Regions from separate parts of the Exiguobacterium sp. s149 genome, predicted to be linked through region 2. Evidence: riboswitches for the same ligand, from Rfam matches in the RefSeq annotation. Region 2 holds a riboswitch; the other holds the start of a gene.

Region 1 (8,066 bases), 210 kb from region 2:
AAACACGATTCGTTTTTTGGCTTCACACATCAGCTTCCCCCCTTAACGCTTGATGAAGCAGACGATTTGCGAGCTCGTAATCAAATTGATCAATCGCTTCCCATATCGGTTGTAAATGAGGTGTCTCCATCCGGTAATCGCTCACCAAGTGTTCAATCGTTTCCACATCCCCTTCTTGAATGGCTGTGTACACGTCGGACAACATCGCTTGTGAATCCACGATGATGGTATTTCGGTGCCGATGCATGACCTCGAACAATAGGTTTGGATGAAATGGCTTCGAAATGAACGCACTTGCGCCTGACGCAAAGGCTTTTTGGCGATCTTCGTCGAACGCGTTGGCCGATATGATAATGATTGGTGGACAATTAGCATGCGATTTGAGTCGAGTAGCTACTTCGATTCCATCTAGATCAGGCAACCGAACGTCCAATAAGATCATATCGTAGCGCTCTGTTCGAACTTTTTCGAGCGCAACGTTGCCTAAAGAAGTCAAACTGACTTTGCAGCCAACCGCTTCGAGTAGTTCTTGTAAAATATCTTGTTGGGCTGGCGTATCCTCGACGACTAGGACGTGCATGTTTGAAAATCGAACGTCCGTCCATTTCTCCGACTCTGAATTGACGGTCTCCACTCTCTCATTCTGTTCGAGCGGGAGAGTGAATGTAAACCGACTACCGTGTCCAACGCTACTCTCCACTTGAAGATCGCCTCCAAGCAATGTAGCGTATTGCTTACTGATTGGAAGCCCTAAACCGGTGCCCTGCTGTTGGTCGGTATACTTTTTTTGATAGAACGGTTCGAACAGTAGCTCCAGTTCTTGCCCTTCGATTCCCCGACCGGTATCTGTGATGATGAAACAAAGTTGACTGGCGGAAGCCGAGACCTTGATTCGGATCCTTCCTCGGTCCGTAAACTTCAACGCATTATGAATGAGATTGATTAAGATTTGTTTCACTTTCGTCGGGTCACTCCCGATTTGATTTGGAACACATTGGTCCACTTCAACCAATAGCTCGATACCTTTTTGATACGCCATCATTTCGAACATACGATAAAGATCCTCGATCATGACAGGAAGTGAGATGGTTTGTTTCACGATCTGTACATATCCCGATTCGATTTTTGACATATCTAAAATTTCATTAATGAGCATCAGTAAATGTTCGCCATTTTGGAGAATGTCTTCGACACGTCGTTTATTTTTTTGATCTAATCCTTCTTGTTTGAGTAAATGGGAAAATCCAAGAATCACATTTAACGGGGTCCGAATTTCATGGCTCATATTGGAGAGAAATTCACTTTTGGCAATGTTGGCCCGTTCCGCTTCTTGCTTCGCGACAATCAATTGCTGGTGAATCATTTCACGTTGCGCTTCAACCCGGTGACGTTCGACTGCCCCGAGAAGTGCATTGCTAAAATCTTTTAGTACGTTTTGTTCATGTTTCGAATACGTTCGTTCTTGCATGACAGAATCGAATCCAACGAAGCCATGACAGTAATTCCCGCTCATCATCGGAACCGCGAGAAGACTTTGAACCTGTTGAGGCTCGAGAATTTGTCGGATCCCACTTTCAACGGGTAATGCTTCGACTTGAGGAATGTACATCGATTCGCCTTTCATATGGGTATTCACCCATTCAGGAAGCGCATCTAACGGGACGTTCTGTAAATTATCCAACTCGGACGAGACACCTGGTGCACACCACTCAAATGTATTGTGACAAAGTTTCTTTTCGAAATCATAATCAAATACATACACCCGATCCGCTTGAAAGTAACGCCCTAGTTCTTCCAAAGAATGATTCACCCGCTCCGAGAAATCGTCCAACGATGTAGTTAAAAAACGATTGAGTAACAAAGACACTAAATGATGCAATTCTTCTTGCTTCCGCAACTCATTTTCCAGTGCCGTAATGACGTGCCTCATCCAAACCCCTCCATCATTCTCATATATATAAGTATCGGTTATCCAACAGAGATTTTGAGTCTTTTCAACTATTTTAAACTGGGTATAAATAACTAAAAACGAGTTTCACAGACTTCGCTTCACGTTCGATTGCGGGCAAATGACGGGAAGCGCCAATCTATCATCCTGACACGACCGTCTCCATAGCATTTCTTTCAGTTAATGTCAGACAGAGCTCCTCAATCCCTTCACACACATAAAAAAGAAGAACCAAATTGCGATATGCGACTTGGTTCTTCAACAGCCTGAGGAGCGACAGTCGTTCTTTTTTAAAATTGTTTCATTAAGTTCGCCATCTCGATGGCCGCCGTCGCTGCTTCCCACCCTTTATTTCCGGCTTTCGTACCGGCGCGCTCAATTGCCTGCTCAATCGTCTCTGTCGTCAAGACGCCGAAAATGACCGGTACTTCTGACTGGTAACTCGCCTGGGCGACACCTTTCGCTGCTTCGCTGCAGACGTAGTCGAAGTGTGGTGTCGCGCCGCGGATGACGGCACCGAGTGTGATGACGGCGTCATACTTCTTGCTCATCGCCATCTTCTTCGCGACGAGCGGAAGTTCGAACGCTCCCGGGACGAACGCGAGTTCAACGTCGTCTTGTTCGACGCCGTGGCGCTTCAACGCATCCTTCGCCCCGTCGAGCAAACGCATCGTGATGAGATCATTGAACCTTCCGACGACGATTCCGACTTTCAAGCCTTTTCCGACCAAGTTTCCTTCGATTGTATGCATCATGATTCTTCTCCTCCAAAGTGGTTCATTTTTTGTTGCTTCGTCAATCTATACTGCTCGTTCGCGGCATGGGCGCCGACAAGAATCGGGACCCGTTCGATGACCGTGATGCCGCACGCTTCCAAGGCGTCGACTTTTTCTGGGTTGTTCGTCATGAGCCGGACGTTCGTGATGCCGAGGTCACGCAACATGGCTGCGCTGACCCGATAATCGCGTAAATCAGCGTGCAGACCGAGGGCAACGTTCGCCTCGACCGTATCAAGCCCTTGTTCCTGTAACTCGTACGCCTTCAACTTGTTGAGCAGACCGATGCCGCGCCCTTCTTGACGCATATACAAGATGACACCGCCTTCGGCCTCCACTTTCGCCATCGCGGTATCGAGTTGCGGCCCGCAGTCGCAACGATACGAGCCGAACACGTCGCCGGTCAGACATTCGGAATGAATCCGGACGAGCGGTGCGTATTCGAGCTCACCTTTGACGAGCGCGACGTGTTCTTCCCGATCGAGGACGTTCCGATAACCAATCAATCGGAAGTCCCCTTTCACCGAGGGGAGCGATACGTCCGCCTCTCGTTCGACGAGGTCCGTCTCCATATAACGGACGAGCGCCTCAATCGTGATGAATTTTAAATCATGCGCTTCCGCGACGCGTTCAAGGTCCGGCACCCGGGCCATCTCGCCGTCCGGGCGGATAATCTCACAGATGACGGCGACCGGTTCACTGCCGGCGAGGCGCGCCAAATCGACCGACGCTTCCGTATGTCCGCGCCGGACCGAGACGCCGCCTTTTTTGGCGATGAGCGGGAAGATATGTCCCGGACGTTGGAAATCGGCCGGACGGGCGTTGATGTTCGCGAGTTCGCGCACCGTATGGGCCCGCTCGCCCGCCGAGATGCCCGTCGTCGAATCGACGTGGTCGATACTGACCGTAAATGCCGTGCCGTGCGGGTCGGTACTGTTCGTGACCATCGGCTGCAAGTCGAGCCGGACGGCCACTTCCTCGGCGAGAGAAGCGCAGACAAGCCCTTTCCCTTCCGTGATGAGGAAGTTCATCGTCTCTGCTGTCATTTTGTCCGCGAGCACGACGAAGTCCCCTTCGTTCTCCCGGTCCTCGTCATCGACAACGATGATGGGGCGTCCCTTATTCAAGTCTTCGACTGCTTCTTTGATTGTATGGAACATTACCATCCCACCTTCCCATATCCTTGTGACGCGAGCGATTCAAGCGTCATCGGTTTTTGACTTACGAGTTTTTCCATATATTTAGCCAACATGTCACATTCCAAATTGACCGCGTCCCCGGCCTGCTTCATCCCGAGCACCGTCTCACTGTACGTGTGCGGGATGAGCGACAACGTGAATCCGCGTTCCGTCACGTCAAACACCGTCAAGCTCGTCCCGTCGACCGAAATCGAACCTTTCGGGACGATATAGCGGAGGAGCGATGGCTCACAGCTGATGTCGACATAGACGGCGTTCGCGAGCGACCGTTTTTTGACGATGCGCCCGACGCCGTCGACGTGACCCGAGACGAAGTGACCGCCGAAGCGTCCGTTCGCGGGCATGGCCCGCTCCAAGTTGACGCTCGTGCCGGGGCGGACCCCGTCGAGACTCGACGCCTTGAGCGTCTCCGGCATGACGTCGACCGAGAAACTGTCACGGTCGAACGTCGTCACCGTGAGACAGATACCGTTGACAGAGATGCTGTCACCGAGTTTCACATCCTCAAGCACGACCTTCCCGGCAAGCGTGAGCCGGAGGGATGGCCCGTTCCGTTTCACTGCTTTCACACTGCCGATTTCTTCAACGATTCCCGTGAACATCGGACTCCTCCTTTCGCATGATGAGCTTGATGTCGGTGCCGACCGTCTCGACCGATTGCACGTCATACCGCTCGATCACATCGAGCGGACCGTCATGATGCGAGCGGTAGAAACCACCCTTGCCACCGAACACGCGTGGCGACTGATACATGACCCACTCGTCGACGAACTGTCCGTCCAAGAGCGAGGTGACGAGCGTCGGTCCCGCTTCGACGAGCAGGCGACCGATGCCGCGTGCGTAGACGTCTTGCAGGAAAGCGTCGAGCGACGTGTACGCCGCGAGTTCGACGCCACGCTCGATAAACGCGTCCCGTTTCGATACATCGTCAGACGTCGTGTAGAGCAATACCGGCACATCGTTCGCCGTCCGGACGAGCTGACTCGAGAGCGGCGTCCGCAACTCCCGGTCGAGCACGACCCGGAGCGGTTGCGTCGTCTCGCGGTCGAGCCGGACGGTGAGCGCCGGATCATCGGCGAGCACGGTGCCGACACCGGTCAAGATCGCATCGACCGTCGACCGCAGTTCATGGACGTCCCGTCTCGCTTCGGTCCCGGTCACCCACTTGCTGTCACCAGTATCGAGGGCGACTTTGCCGTCAAGACTCGTCGCGGTCTTCAAGACGACGTAAGGCCGTCTCGTCTCGAGCGAACGCAAGAACGCCACATTGAGCGCTCGTGCCTCACGCTCGAGCAGTCCGACCTCGACTTCAATCCCGGCCGCTTTCAATCGAGCGATGCCCTGTCCCGCCACGAGCGGGTTCGGATCGCTCATCGCGATGACGATCCGCTTGATGCCCGACTCCACGACTAAATCGGCACACGGCGGTGTCTTGCCATGATGCGAGCACGGTTCGAGCGTGACGTACATCGTCGCGCCATAGGCGGCGGCCCCGGCCATGCGGATGGCGTGCACTTCGGCGTGCGCTTCCCCCGCCTTCAAGTGGGCGCCGAACCCGACGACCCGACCGTCCTTGACGATGACGGCTCCGACACGCGGATTGACGCCGGTCGATGAGGCGGATTTGGCCAATTGGATGGCTTGTTGCATGTACTGTTGCATAATCTCCCTCCTTGTTTCGTACAAACAAAAAGACCTCAAGGAATGATCCTCAAGGTCTCGGTGGGAGTCGTTCATCGTCATTTGGGCAAGCCAAATAAGCGTTTTCTTTACAGAAAAACGTACGACGAACTACAGGTCGCGTGGACCTGTCATGTTTCCTTCTCCCATCCAGACTATACTGTCGGCTCTAGAATCGCACTAGATCCACCGTTCGCACACGTGCGCCCGGGTCACGGACTTAAGGCTCGCGCCCATCACCGCCGGTTGGGACTTTCACCCGACCCCGAAGGAATATTTGTTTGTACGTTTCCACTTTAGCGCAAAAATAAATGGATGGCAAAACGAAATGCGCAAAAAAGCGCCGCTCGTATGAGCAGCGCCCTGTAAATCAAGCCAAGAATAAAACGACGAGGAGTCCGACAATCCAGCAATAGAACGAGAAGTATTTGAGCTCGCCTTTCGCCATGATGTGTTGGAACCACTTGAGCGAGATGGCCGTGAGCGCATACGAGGCGATGAACGCCAAGATGAGCGGTCCGAACAAATCACGTGTCTCTGGATTCGTGAACAACTCCGGTCCATCTAAAATCGTCACCCCGAGACTGATCGGGATGAAAAGGAAGAACGAGAAACGAAGCGCCGACTCTTGCTTGATGCCGAGCAACATCGCCATGACGATTGTCGCCCCGGAACGGCTGATGCCTGGGATGAGCGCGACCGCTTGGGCGAGACCGATCAAGATGGCGTCGCGGAGCGTGATGCCGCCGTCTCCTTTATTCCCTCGCATATTCCGGATGAACCAGAGCGCGACCCCGGTCAAGATGAGCGTATAACCGACCGTGGCGACGCCGCTGAGCTTCTCGCCAATCCAATCGCCGAACAGGACGCCGAGCACACCGGCTGGGACCGTGGCGACGAGCAAGAGACCAATGAACTTGACGTCGACCATTGTCTCGTCACTGCGGTCCTTTTTAAACAAGAACGTCCACAGACTGACGATGAGACGGATGACGTCCTGCCGATAAATCGTCAAAACAGCGAGCAGTGAAGCAAAGTTCACGAAAATCTCGAATGAGAGACCTGGTAATTGGATATCAAACAGCTCTTGGAAGATGACCAAGTGACCGCTCGATGAGATTGGAATCGGCTCGGTGAACCCTTGAATCAAGCCGAGCAGCAGATAAAATAACCATATTGTCATATCGTATTATCCTCTTTTCTTTTTTACATCAATTCCATTATTTTAGCAGACCGTCCGTTTCACTGACCACCCTTTCAAAAAAAATCGTTATTTTCAAAACTTTCATTTGATTAGTCTGAAAATTAAATTTATTATAGAAGAGTACTCAACTGGTGCGACGGTGATGACCCCATTGGCCAGTTGGGTACTTTTTTCGTACAGATTATTACATATTAGCCACGATAAAACTTTTTGTTTACAATTGAATCCATTTAATATTAAATTTGTAATAGAACTGTTACCATTTTTTCAAAGTGCTAACAGGACTTTAGACCTAACAGTTCATCAAATCAGTTTAAAAAAACTTGAGCAATGCACTTATAAATTATAAAAACTGGCCGATAGTATGATTGTAGAAGCAACTTCGTCATCTTTATCGGTTCAGATATGAGTCCATGGAAGGAGGAACCATCATTGAGTCAAACGTTATCCACTAAATCCCACCACTTGTCCACCGAACAGCAGAGGATGATTCACTGCATTCGGCTGCTCGGCGACTTGTTGAAGGAACGTCCACGACGCTCTGTATATCGTCGCTTCGCGATGGAACAAAGCTGGCCGTCTCCCGAGTCGATTATCCGACAATTCGGGTCATGGGCCGAGGCGCTTGCCATCGCCGGCTACGAATGGCACGGCGAGGCGACTGTCGATCTCCCGGACAAGATGCCAAAGTACACGCGTGAAGATATCATTGAGACACTCGCCCTCTACTCACGCGACATGGGATCGATTATCACGCTCAAAAAGTATCAGGAATGGCGCAAACTTCATCCGAAGGCACCAAGCCATTACCATATCGTCAAGACGTTCGGTTCGTGGCATGACGCCTGCGCCGAAGCCGGACTTGAAGCGAGTGTGACGTACTCGAAATCCGAGCTCTCCACCGCACTCCGTGAAGCGATTCACGAGATGGGCTTCTCTCTTTCATTCGAAGCGTATCGCGAATGGGCAAAACGGAACAACAAACCATCCACAAAAGCGATTCTTCATCGCTACGGTTCATGGTCAGCTGCGATTCATGCAGTCGAGTCAGAAATTTTCAATCAGAAATTATAATCTTTCATTCATAAGGAGGACGCCGGGTATCCGGTGTCCTCCTTTATTGTGATAACAATTGATTGCTTGAGTATAGAGGATTTCCACCTCAGCCGGCACCCTCCGTTCCTGGGGCGCTGCGGATGCCTCCGCAGCGCGTGCCGCGCTTTACGGGGTCACCCTTGCATCGCTCTCCCCTAGGAGTT
Region 2 (8,066 bases):
CCGGGTAGTTGACGAGGTCGCCTGTACCGTCAGAGCGTCCGTTGTTACCGGCTGCCGCGACGACGAGGATACCCGCGTTATTGGCGCGATCGACGACTTGTTGGAGCGTCGTCGATGGACTTGTCGTCCCGAGACTCAAGTTGATGACGTCCATATCGTTCGTGATCGACCAGTCAATCCCGGCGATGATACTCGAGAGGCTACCACTACCGTTGGCTTCGAGTGCTTTAACGGCATAGATGCTCGCCTCATGGGCAATCCCGACCGTTCCGATGCTGTTGTTGCGGGCACCGATAATCCCGGCGACGTGCGTACCGTGACCGTTGTCATCCGCGTATGAGCTCGTGACTGTACTGAACGAGGCACCACCAGAAATCGTCAAATCAGGGTGCGGCGAGATTCCGGTATCAACGACCGATACTTTCACGCCTTTCCCGGTGTAGCCACTCTGCCAAGCTGATGGAGCTTTCAACTTCGGAATGCCCCAGTCTTGCGTCTGATTTTCGATTTGTACCGTTTGATCGACTTCCACGCGGGCGACGTTCGGGTTGTTCTTCAAGCCATTCAAGGCAGCCTTCGGTACTTCGAGCGCTGCGGCCGGAAGGTTTTTGTACTGTTGGCGAACTTCCATGCCTTCAATCGAGAGCGGGATGTTCTTCGCCGATTCCTTGAAGACGACGATGACACGTTCTTTCTCTTTGTTCGGGGCGGCTTCTGCGCCTCCTGGAACGGTTGACAAGACGAGCAGTGAGGCGAGGACAGTGCTGCAAACTTTTTTCAACTTGTTTCCTCCTTCGGGTTATGTAGGCGAGGTGACGCGATGTCGAACTGCCGTGCCCATAGAGTAACAAGTTTTCCCATCGGGTAGAATATGTCAATGGAATTAAAAATCTGAATATTTAGATAAGGATACAGGGGATTCAGATACAAGACTTTTGACTCAAGGAGATGGCCGCAGAACGTCAAATCGAACACGTTACACAAAAAAACGGGTGACCGTAAAGGTCGACCCGTTCATGTTATTTAATGACTTTATGTTTCCAAAGAATTCCGGACTTGAGTAGCCGAGCGACTTTGCCGGTGAGCGACTGTTTGCCCATGAAGACGCCGAAGCCGGCCTTCTTCCCGAGCGAGCCGAGCGTTCCTCGAAGTTTGATATCTGGTAAATCCGGATAACTGACGCCTTTCCATTTACAGAGCAACACTTGGACGATCTGTTCCGCTTGCGCTTCCGCAAGTTGACCGGAAGGTGCATACGGAAGGCTGGCGTTGTCTCCGACGACGAAGATGTCCGGCTGTTCCGGGACGTAATGGTGCGGTGTCAATTTGACGCGCCCGCCGCCATCGAGTTCCCATCCTTGATTTCGGACGACGGCGACCGGTTGAATCCCAGCCGTCCAAACCGTCAAATCAGACGGGAAGTGTTGCTCGTGATTCCATAGGCCGTCGGCGTCGACCCGGACGATATTCGACTGGTTGATGACCTCGACGCCGTGCTCTTCGAACCAAGACTGGACATACATCGAGACACGGCTCGATAGGAACGATAAGACCGATGGGCCACGGTCGAACAAACGGACCGTCAAATCGGGACGGCTCTCGCGTAGCTCGCTGGCGAGTTCGACACCCGATAATCCAGCGCCGACGATTGAGACGATTGAACCGGGTGACAGACCGTTGATGGCTTGTTGGGTCTTACGTGATTCTTCTAACGTTTGGATGCTGTACGTGAACTCGGCTGCACCAGGCACATTGTGATACTTGTCCTCGCAACCGAGTCCGATGACGAGGTCGTCATACGGTACTTTTTCACCGCTCGCGAGCAGAACCATCTTGTCGCCTGCGTCGATATCGGTGACTTGACCGTATATGTAATCGATCTCTTCTGGAAAATCGATACGGATATCGCGATCCGATACGGTCCCCGCCGCAAGTGCATAATACTCTGTTTTTAACCCATGGTAAGGTAGACGGTCGATGAGTGTGATCGATACATCCTTCAGCTGATGGCCGAGGACGCGTTCGATTACACGCATACCCCCGTAACCGCCTCCCAAGACGACTAATTTGCGCATAAAAATCCCCCTTTGTTACACTTCAACTGTATCATGTTATAATACGCCGTAGAAGAACCATTTTCCTGTTTTGAGGGAAAGGGGAAGGGTGAATGACATGATGAATCCGATCATTGAGTTCTGTGCCTCCAATTTGGCGATGGGCTCGCAAATCGCCCGGGCCAAACTAGAGTCCGATCCAGACCTGGATGTCGTTGAATACGGCTGTACAGGCTACTGTGGCGTCTGTTCGCTCGACTTGTTTTGCCTAGTCGATGGCGAGGTCGTGACGGGAGATACGCCAGAGCAACTCGTGACGAACGTATATGAAAAAATTGAAGAAATGGCTTGGTGAAAAAGTTTGAAGCAACTTCAAACTTTTTTTATTTTGACTGTTTTGACCCGTTGCATTTTTAAAAAGGGTCTGTTATATTCAAAGAGGTTCGAATGTAGGTTGTCTGACGTTTAACAACATAAAAAGAAAGCGTTTCAAACGGTAGGACATATCTCGATTCGGGTATATCACAATATCAGGTTTCCCCAATATGAAAGGAGCACAACACCAATGAATATCATGAGCGTGGTTGGTATTTTGGCACTAATTGGAATCGCTTACATCTTCTCAACCAACCGTAAAGCCATCAAATGGCGTACCGTTCTTGCCGCTTTCGCGGTACAGTTTACGTTCGCTTTCCTCGTCCTCTTCACATCAGCAGGACGTAGCGCGTTAGAATGGATCTCAGGAGGCGTTCAGAACGTCTTGAACACAGCAAATGACGGAATCGCCTTCGTTTTCGGTACAGCTGTAGGAGGGGACAACTTCGTCTTCGCATTCCAAGTGTTGCCGATTATCATTTTTATGTCTTCTTTAATCGCTTTGCTTTACTACCTCGGTGTCATGCAATGGGTCATCCGAATTCTCGGTACAGCCCTTGCGAAAGCTCTCGGCACATCACGTAAAGAGTCGCTCTCAGCGACGGCAAACATCTTCGTCGGTCAAACGGAAGCACCGCTTGTCATCAAGCCTTACCTTCCAACGATGACACAATCGGAGCTCTTCGCCGTCATGGTCGGGGGACTCGCGTCGGTTGCCGGTTCGGTTCTCGCTGGATACGCTGCCCTTGGTGTACCGCTCGAGTACTTGCTCGCAGCGAGCTTCATGGCTGCACCTGCTGGTCTCTTGTTCGCCAAAATCATCGTTCCTGAAACAGAAGAGTACAATGATGACATCGAAATCGCTGAAGATGAAGAGGACAAAGCAGCGAACTTCGTCGATGCAGCCGCTCGCGGTGCGTCTGACGGTCTCTTCCTCGCCTTGAACGTCGGTGCGATGCTTCTCGCCTTCGTTTCATTGATTGCGCTCGTCAACTTGATTCTTGGTGGAATCGGCGGCTTGGTCGGATTTGAGAGCCTCTCACTTGAATTGATTCTTGGTTACGTGTTTGCACCACTCGCGTTCGTCATCGGTGTACCGTGGGCTGATGCGGTTCAGTTCGGTAGCTTCCTCGGTCAAAAACTCGTCTTGAACGAATTCGTTGCCTTCTCTGAATTCGCACCAATCATCGGTACTGGTGAACTTTCAGCACGTACGGAAGCGATGATCGCCTTCGCACTTTGTGGATTCGCCAACATCTCGTCACTTGCAATCCTTCTCGGTGGTCTCGGTGGAATGGCACCGAACCGTCGGAACGACATCGCACGTATGGGTGTCCTCGCGATTCTCGCAGGTACGCTTGCCAACTTGATGTCAGCCACGCTTGCTGGTCTGCTTCTCTAATCAAATCCGATATACCCAGAGTGATCACTTCGGTGGTCACTCTTTTTTGTGAAGACGTTTATGAACGCACAGCAAAACCCGACCGTATCGGCGGTCGGGTTCTACAGTCCGTGACGAGTCACGTCCACTTCTTGAAGTTTCGGCCAAATGGCTTGCCAATTCTTATTTTGGATCCGCGCTTGATAAATGTGGTGATGCGGGGATACGTCTGCAAATGCTGGGGTCGGTCGCAGCCTCAATTCGATGATGTCATCAACACCGTAAGGCGCGGCCACGATCAAGCGGTCGTTCGCATCGAGGCTGACCCCGATGGCGGTGACGGTCTCGGGGAAATGGGCCAAGGCGTCGATCGCCGACTGATAGGGCGGCAATTGATTAACCAGATGCATCCGCGCTTGATTTTTGACCGACCACGGGACGGTCGGGGACAGGACGTGTAATTGTGCCTCATATTCTTTTTCAATCGCCTCGTCAATTTGAGACCGGTCAAAGTAGATGACATCGACGTCCTCGGTCGGCGTTGGTGTTGGATAGCCATGCACGTCATCCCATATCTTCGCCCGCACGTATCCGGCACAGATCCACCAGTCGGGTAGCTCGAGGGAAGCGACGTCTTTCAAGAGACCCCTCAATTCCGAATCATTCTCTAAAAAGTGAGTGACCTCTTCAATCGTTTTCAAGTGATTCCCTCTTATTCTTCCTCAAGCATAACGCAACCATACAAAAAAGCACCTATTTCTAGGTGCTTTTCGCATTAAGCCTGGAGTTGCATCCGCTGGCGTTCGATCCACGGCTTCAACTTGAGGAAGAGGGGGACGAACAAGGCGCTAATCAACAACGCTTTGATGAGGTTGAACGGCAAGATGCCGTAGAGGACGAGGTCCGTTTTAACTGCCGGTTGCGCCATCTCGGTCATGCCGAAGAAGAACGCGTAGGCTGGTAAGATGAGTAAATAGTTCAAAATCGCCAAGCTGAGTGCCATCGTGATCGTACCGGCCACGAGACCTGAAGCGAGCGCTTTATTCGTTTTACGTTTATGGTAGAACCATGCGACCGGATACATGAAGGCGACTCCTGCAAAGAAGTTTGCGACTTCACCGACCGGAACGCCGCCACCGTTAAAGACATAGTAGAGGACGTTTTTTAGAGCGACGACCACGACGCCTGCGAGTGGGGAGAAGACGATCCCGGCGACGAGCGCGGGAATGTCACTAAAGTCCACTTTTAGAAATGGTGGTAGGAAAGGCAGCGGGAAGTTAAAGAGCATGAGGACAAAAGAAATGGCCCCGAGCATCGATAGCGTCACCAGTGTTGTCAATCGTTTGTTGCGCGTTGTTTTCATCAAAATCTCTCCTTTTGTCGCTCCTTGATGAATGGCACCCGTCGCATAAAAAATCCCGATTGCATCATACAATCGGGAGAGGTTACGCGCATACGAAATAGATGTTTTCCGTCGCGGAAGAGACCACGTCAAAGAAAACATCCGGATATCGGTCGGATGCCGCCATCTTCTCCCATCCAGACTTTACTGTCGGCTTTCGAATCTCACGAAATCAGCAAGCAACGCCTTGCTCGCTCACGGGCTGAGAAGATCATGTCTTCAATACCGCCGGTCGGGAATTTCACCCTGCCCCGAAGATGGAACGATTTAATTTTTTTTGTTACAGTTTAGTTATACAAGATATTTCACAAAATCTCAAGTCAGTTGACTTGAAGTTAAGATAATGAAGGAGGAGTTCAGATGATTCATTTGACAGAGTCAGCTGCATTACAAGTCATCGATATGATGAAACAGACAGAACACCCCGAGAATCAGTACTTGCGCATCAAGGTCCAAGGCGGAGGCTGCACCGGTCTCTCGTACGGAATGGGATTCGATGAAGATAAAACGGATCGAGATATCCAATTCGACCATCACGGCGTCCGCGTCATCGTCGCCGAAGCCGACCATGGGGTCGTCGACGGGCTCGAAATCGACTATAAGCAGTCGATGCTCGGAGGCGGGTTCACGATTAAAAATCCGAACGCCATCGCCACGTGTGGATGTGGTTCGAGTTTCCGGACGGCGTCGAACGCCGGGACACCTGGAGATTGCTAAACGAAAGGCCAATCGTGTGGACGATTGGCCTTTTTCGATTCAGTCGGTTTCTTCCATCAAAATCAAGCGAATCACTTTGGATGTCGCATTCAATTCGATGTGATGTTGCCAAGGGCGGAACGCCGTGATTTTGCATGTGTCGGTCGTGATTTGGAACGAACAGACGCTCTCTTCTTCTTGGTCAAGCACTGAGTAGCGGCTGAAATCGGATAAGCTTTGGTAGATGGCGTATTGTTTCGGTAACTCACACGTCCATCCTTTTTCTAACATGATTTGATGCATGGGTCTCGCCTCTTTCTTCTATCATATATATAAGAATAACAAAAAAATTCAAGGATGTGGAAGATTAGTCGAGAGGAACCAAGGGAAAATGAAAAGAGATGTCATTTTTATGTAGGAGGGGTAGGGACGATGAGAAAAGTATTGATATTCGGTGGGTCACGCTATTTTGGAAAGCGGTTGGCGCTTCGCTTGGCGGAGACCGGTGATGATGTGACGATTGTGACGCGTGGACAGCTCCAAGTGCCAGAGGCGGAAGGCATTCGTTCCATCAAAGGGGACCGACAGTCGGTGGCGACGATGAAAGATTTATCGCGCGACCGTTACGACCTCGTCTATGACAATATTTGTTTCAATCCATATCAGGCGAAAATCGCATCGGACGCGTTCATGGATCAAGTTGGCAAATATGTGCTCACGTCGACGATGTCGGTCTATGCACCTGGCGCCGATTTGAAAGAAAGTGACTTCAATCCGCTTCATCATGACTATCATCTCGAGTCCGATCACGACTATGGACAAGGTAAACGAGAAGCCGAGTCCTACTTCTTTCACCGCGCCTCGTTCCCGGTCACGACCGTCCGTCTGCCGATCGTCTTAGGTCCAGACGACTATACGGATCGTCTCAAGTTTTATATCGATGCCGTCCGTCGAGAAGAGCCGATCGTCCTGCATCATCCCGAAGCAAAGATGGGCTTTATCTCAAGTTTTGAGGCGGCGTCGTTTTTAGAGTGGGTCGGTCGGGCCAATGTGACCGGTCCGTTCAATGCGGCGAGTGAGGGCATCATCTCACTCGGTGCACTCATGGAGCGGATTGGCCATCATTTAAATAAACCGGTCCAAATCATCAAAGACGGCGAGTCGTCGCCATATGATACGGACGTCGACTATTACATGTCGATTGCCGAGGCGAAAAAGGCCGGCTTCGTCTTTACCCAACTCGATGACTGGCTCGATCGGGTCATCCTCCAAACCATCCGTAAATGAAAATGGCCCTCATCGCGATGATGAGGGCCATATCTTTATTTCCCGGCAAATACCGAAGTTGAGTGTTGCGGGTGACGCGCTGTCGGGTCGACGAGCTGCTTCACTTGGTTGATGGCGATTGGGGCTTCTCCGAAGCCGGTCGCAATCAATTTCACTTTTCCTTCATACGTGGCGATGTCACCGCAAGCGAAGATGCCGGCGACCGTCGTCTCCATGCGTGAGTCGACGCGGATTGTGTTCTTCTCGAACTCCATGCCCCAGTTTTTGATTGGGCCGAGTGACGAGACGAAACCGTAGTTACAGATGAGGTCATCGATCTCGACGAATTTCGATTCGCCGTCTTTGTCCGTCAATTCGACCGACTCGATGTGCGTCTCACCTGAGAGTGATTCGATGTTATATGGCGTCCAGACGTTAATCGTCGAAGCTTTCATCTGTTCGACCGTATGCTCGTGGGCCCGGAAGCGGTCACGGCGATGAACGATATGGACTTCTTTGGCGATGCCTTCGAGCATGAGTGCCCAGTCGACGGCAGAGTCGCCGCCACCGGCGATCATGACGCGACGGTCACGGAACTTCTCCATGTTGTCGACGAAGTAATGAAGGTTCGCATAGTCTTCGCAACCATCGAGGCCGAGCGGTCGTGCGGCGAATGCCCCGTTCCCAGCCGTGATGATGATGGCTTTCGTATGGTACTCATCTTTATTCGTCGTAATCTGGAACGTGCCGTCTTCAAGACGCTCGACCGTTTCAACGGTCTCCCCGAGACGGTAGTCTTGTTCGAACTGATCAGCCTGGGCTTTCAATTGGTCAATCAAATCTTGGGCCTTCACTTTCGGGAAGCCCGCGATGTCGTAAATATATTTTTCTG

Evidence for each region. Region 2 has a riboswitch for FMN ahead of KNP81_RS01235 (ECF transporter S component). Riboswitches for the same ligand answer to the same signal wherever they lie in the genome.
Region 1: it holds a riboswitch for FMN, as region 2 does, so the genes downstream of both, ribD (bifunctional diaminohydroxyphosphoribosylaminopyrimidine deaminase/5-amino-6-(5-phosphoribosylamino)uracil reductase RibD) here and KNP81_RS01235 (ECF transporter S component) in region 2, are expected to answer to the same signal.

What each region holds. Positions count from the first base shown of each region.
Region 1 covers NZ_JACSLZ010000001.1:457,935-466,000, forward strand. The annotation lists gene KNP81_RS02330 (HD-GYP domain-containing protein) at 1-30, opposite strand, end outside; gene KNP81_RS02335 (GAF domain-containing hybrid sensor histidine kinase/response regulator) at 23-1,930, opposite strand; gene ribH (6,7-dimethyl-8-ribityllumazine synthase) at 2,239-2,703, opposite strand; gene ribB (3,4-dihydroxy-2-butanone-4-phosphate synthase) at 2,700-3,884, opposite strand; gene ribE (riboflavin synthase) at 3,884-4,525, opposite strand; gene ribD (bifunctional diaminohydroxyphosphoribosylaminopyrimidine deaminase/5-amino-6-(5-phosphoribosylamino)uracil reductase RibD) at 4,506-5,585, opposite strand; FMN riboswitch at 5,738-5,880, opposite strand; gene KNP81_RS02360 (undecaprenyl-diphosphate phosphatase) at 5,974-6,786, opposite strand; gene KNP81_RS02365 (homing endonuclease associated repeat-containing protein) at 7,240-7,881, shown strand.
Region 2 covers NZ_JACSLZ010000001.1:245,510-253,575, reverse strand. The annotation lists gene KNP81_RS01260 (S8 family serine peptidase) at 1-781, opposite strand, end outside; gene KNP81_RS01255 (NAD(P)/FAD-dependent oxidoreductase) at 1,020-2,075, opposite strand; gene KNP81_RS01250 (YuzB family protein) at 2,173-2,409, shown strand; gene KNP81_RS01245 (NupC/NupG family nucleoside CNT transporter) at 2,620-3,831, shown strand; gene KNP81_RS01240 (nucleotidyltransferase family protein) at 3,933-4,511, opposite strand; gene KNP81_RS01235 (ECF transporter S component) at 4,586-5,173, opposite strand; FMN riboswitch at 5,334-5,475, opposite strand; gene KNP81_RS01230 (HesB/IscA family protein) at 5,573-5,929, shown strand; gene KNP81_RS01225 (hypothetical protein) at 5,969-6,211, opposite strand; gene KNP81_RS01220 (Rossmann-fold NAD(P)-binding domain-containing protein) at 6,341-7,195, shown strand; gene KNP81_RS01215 (NAD(P)/FAD-dependent oxidoreductase) at 7,231-8,066, opposite strand, start outside.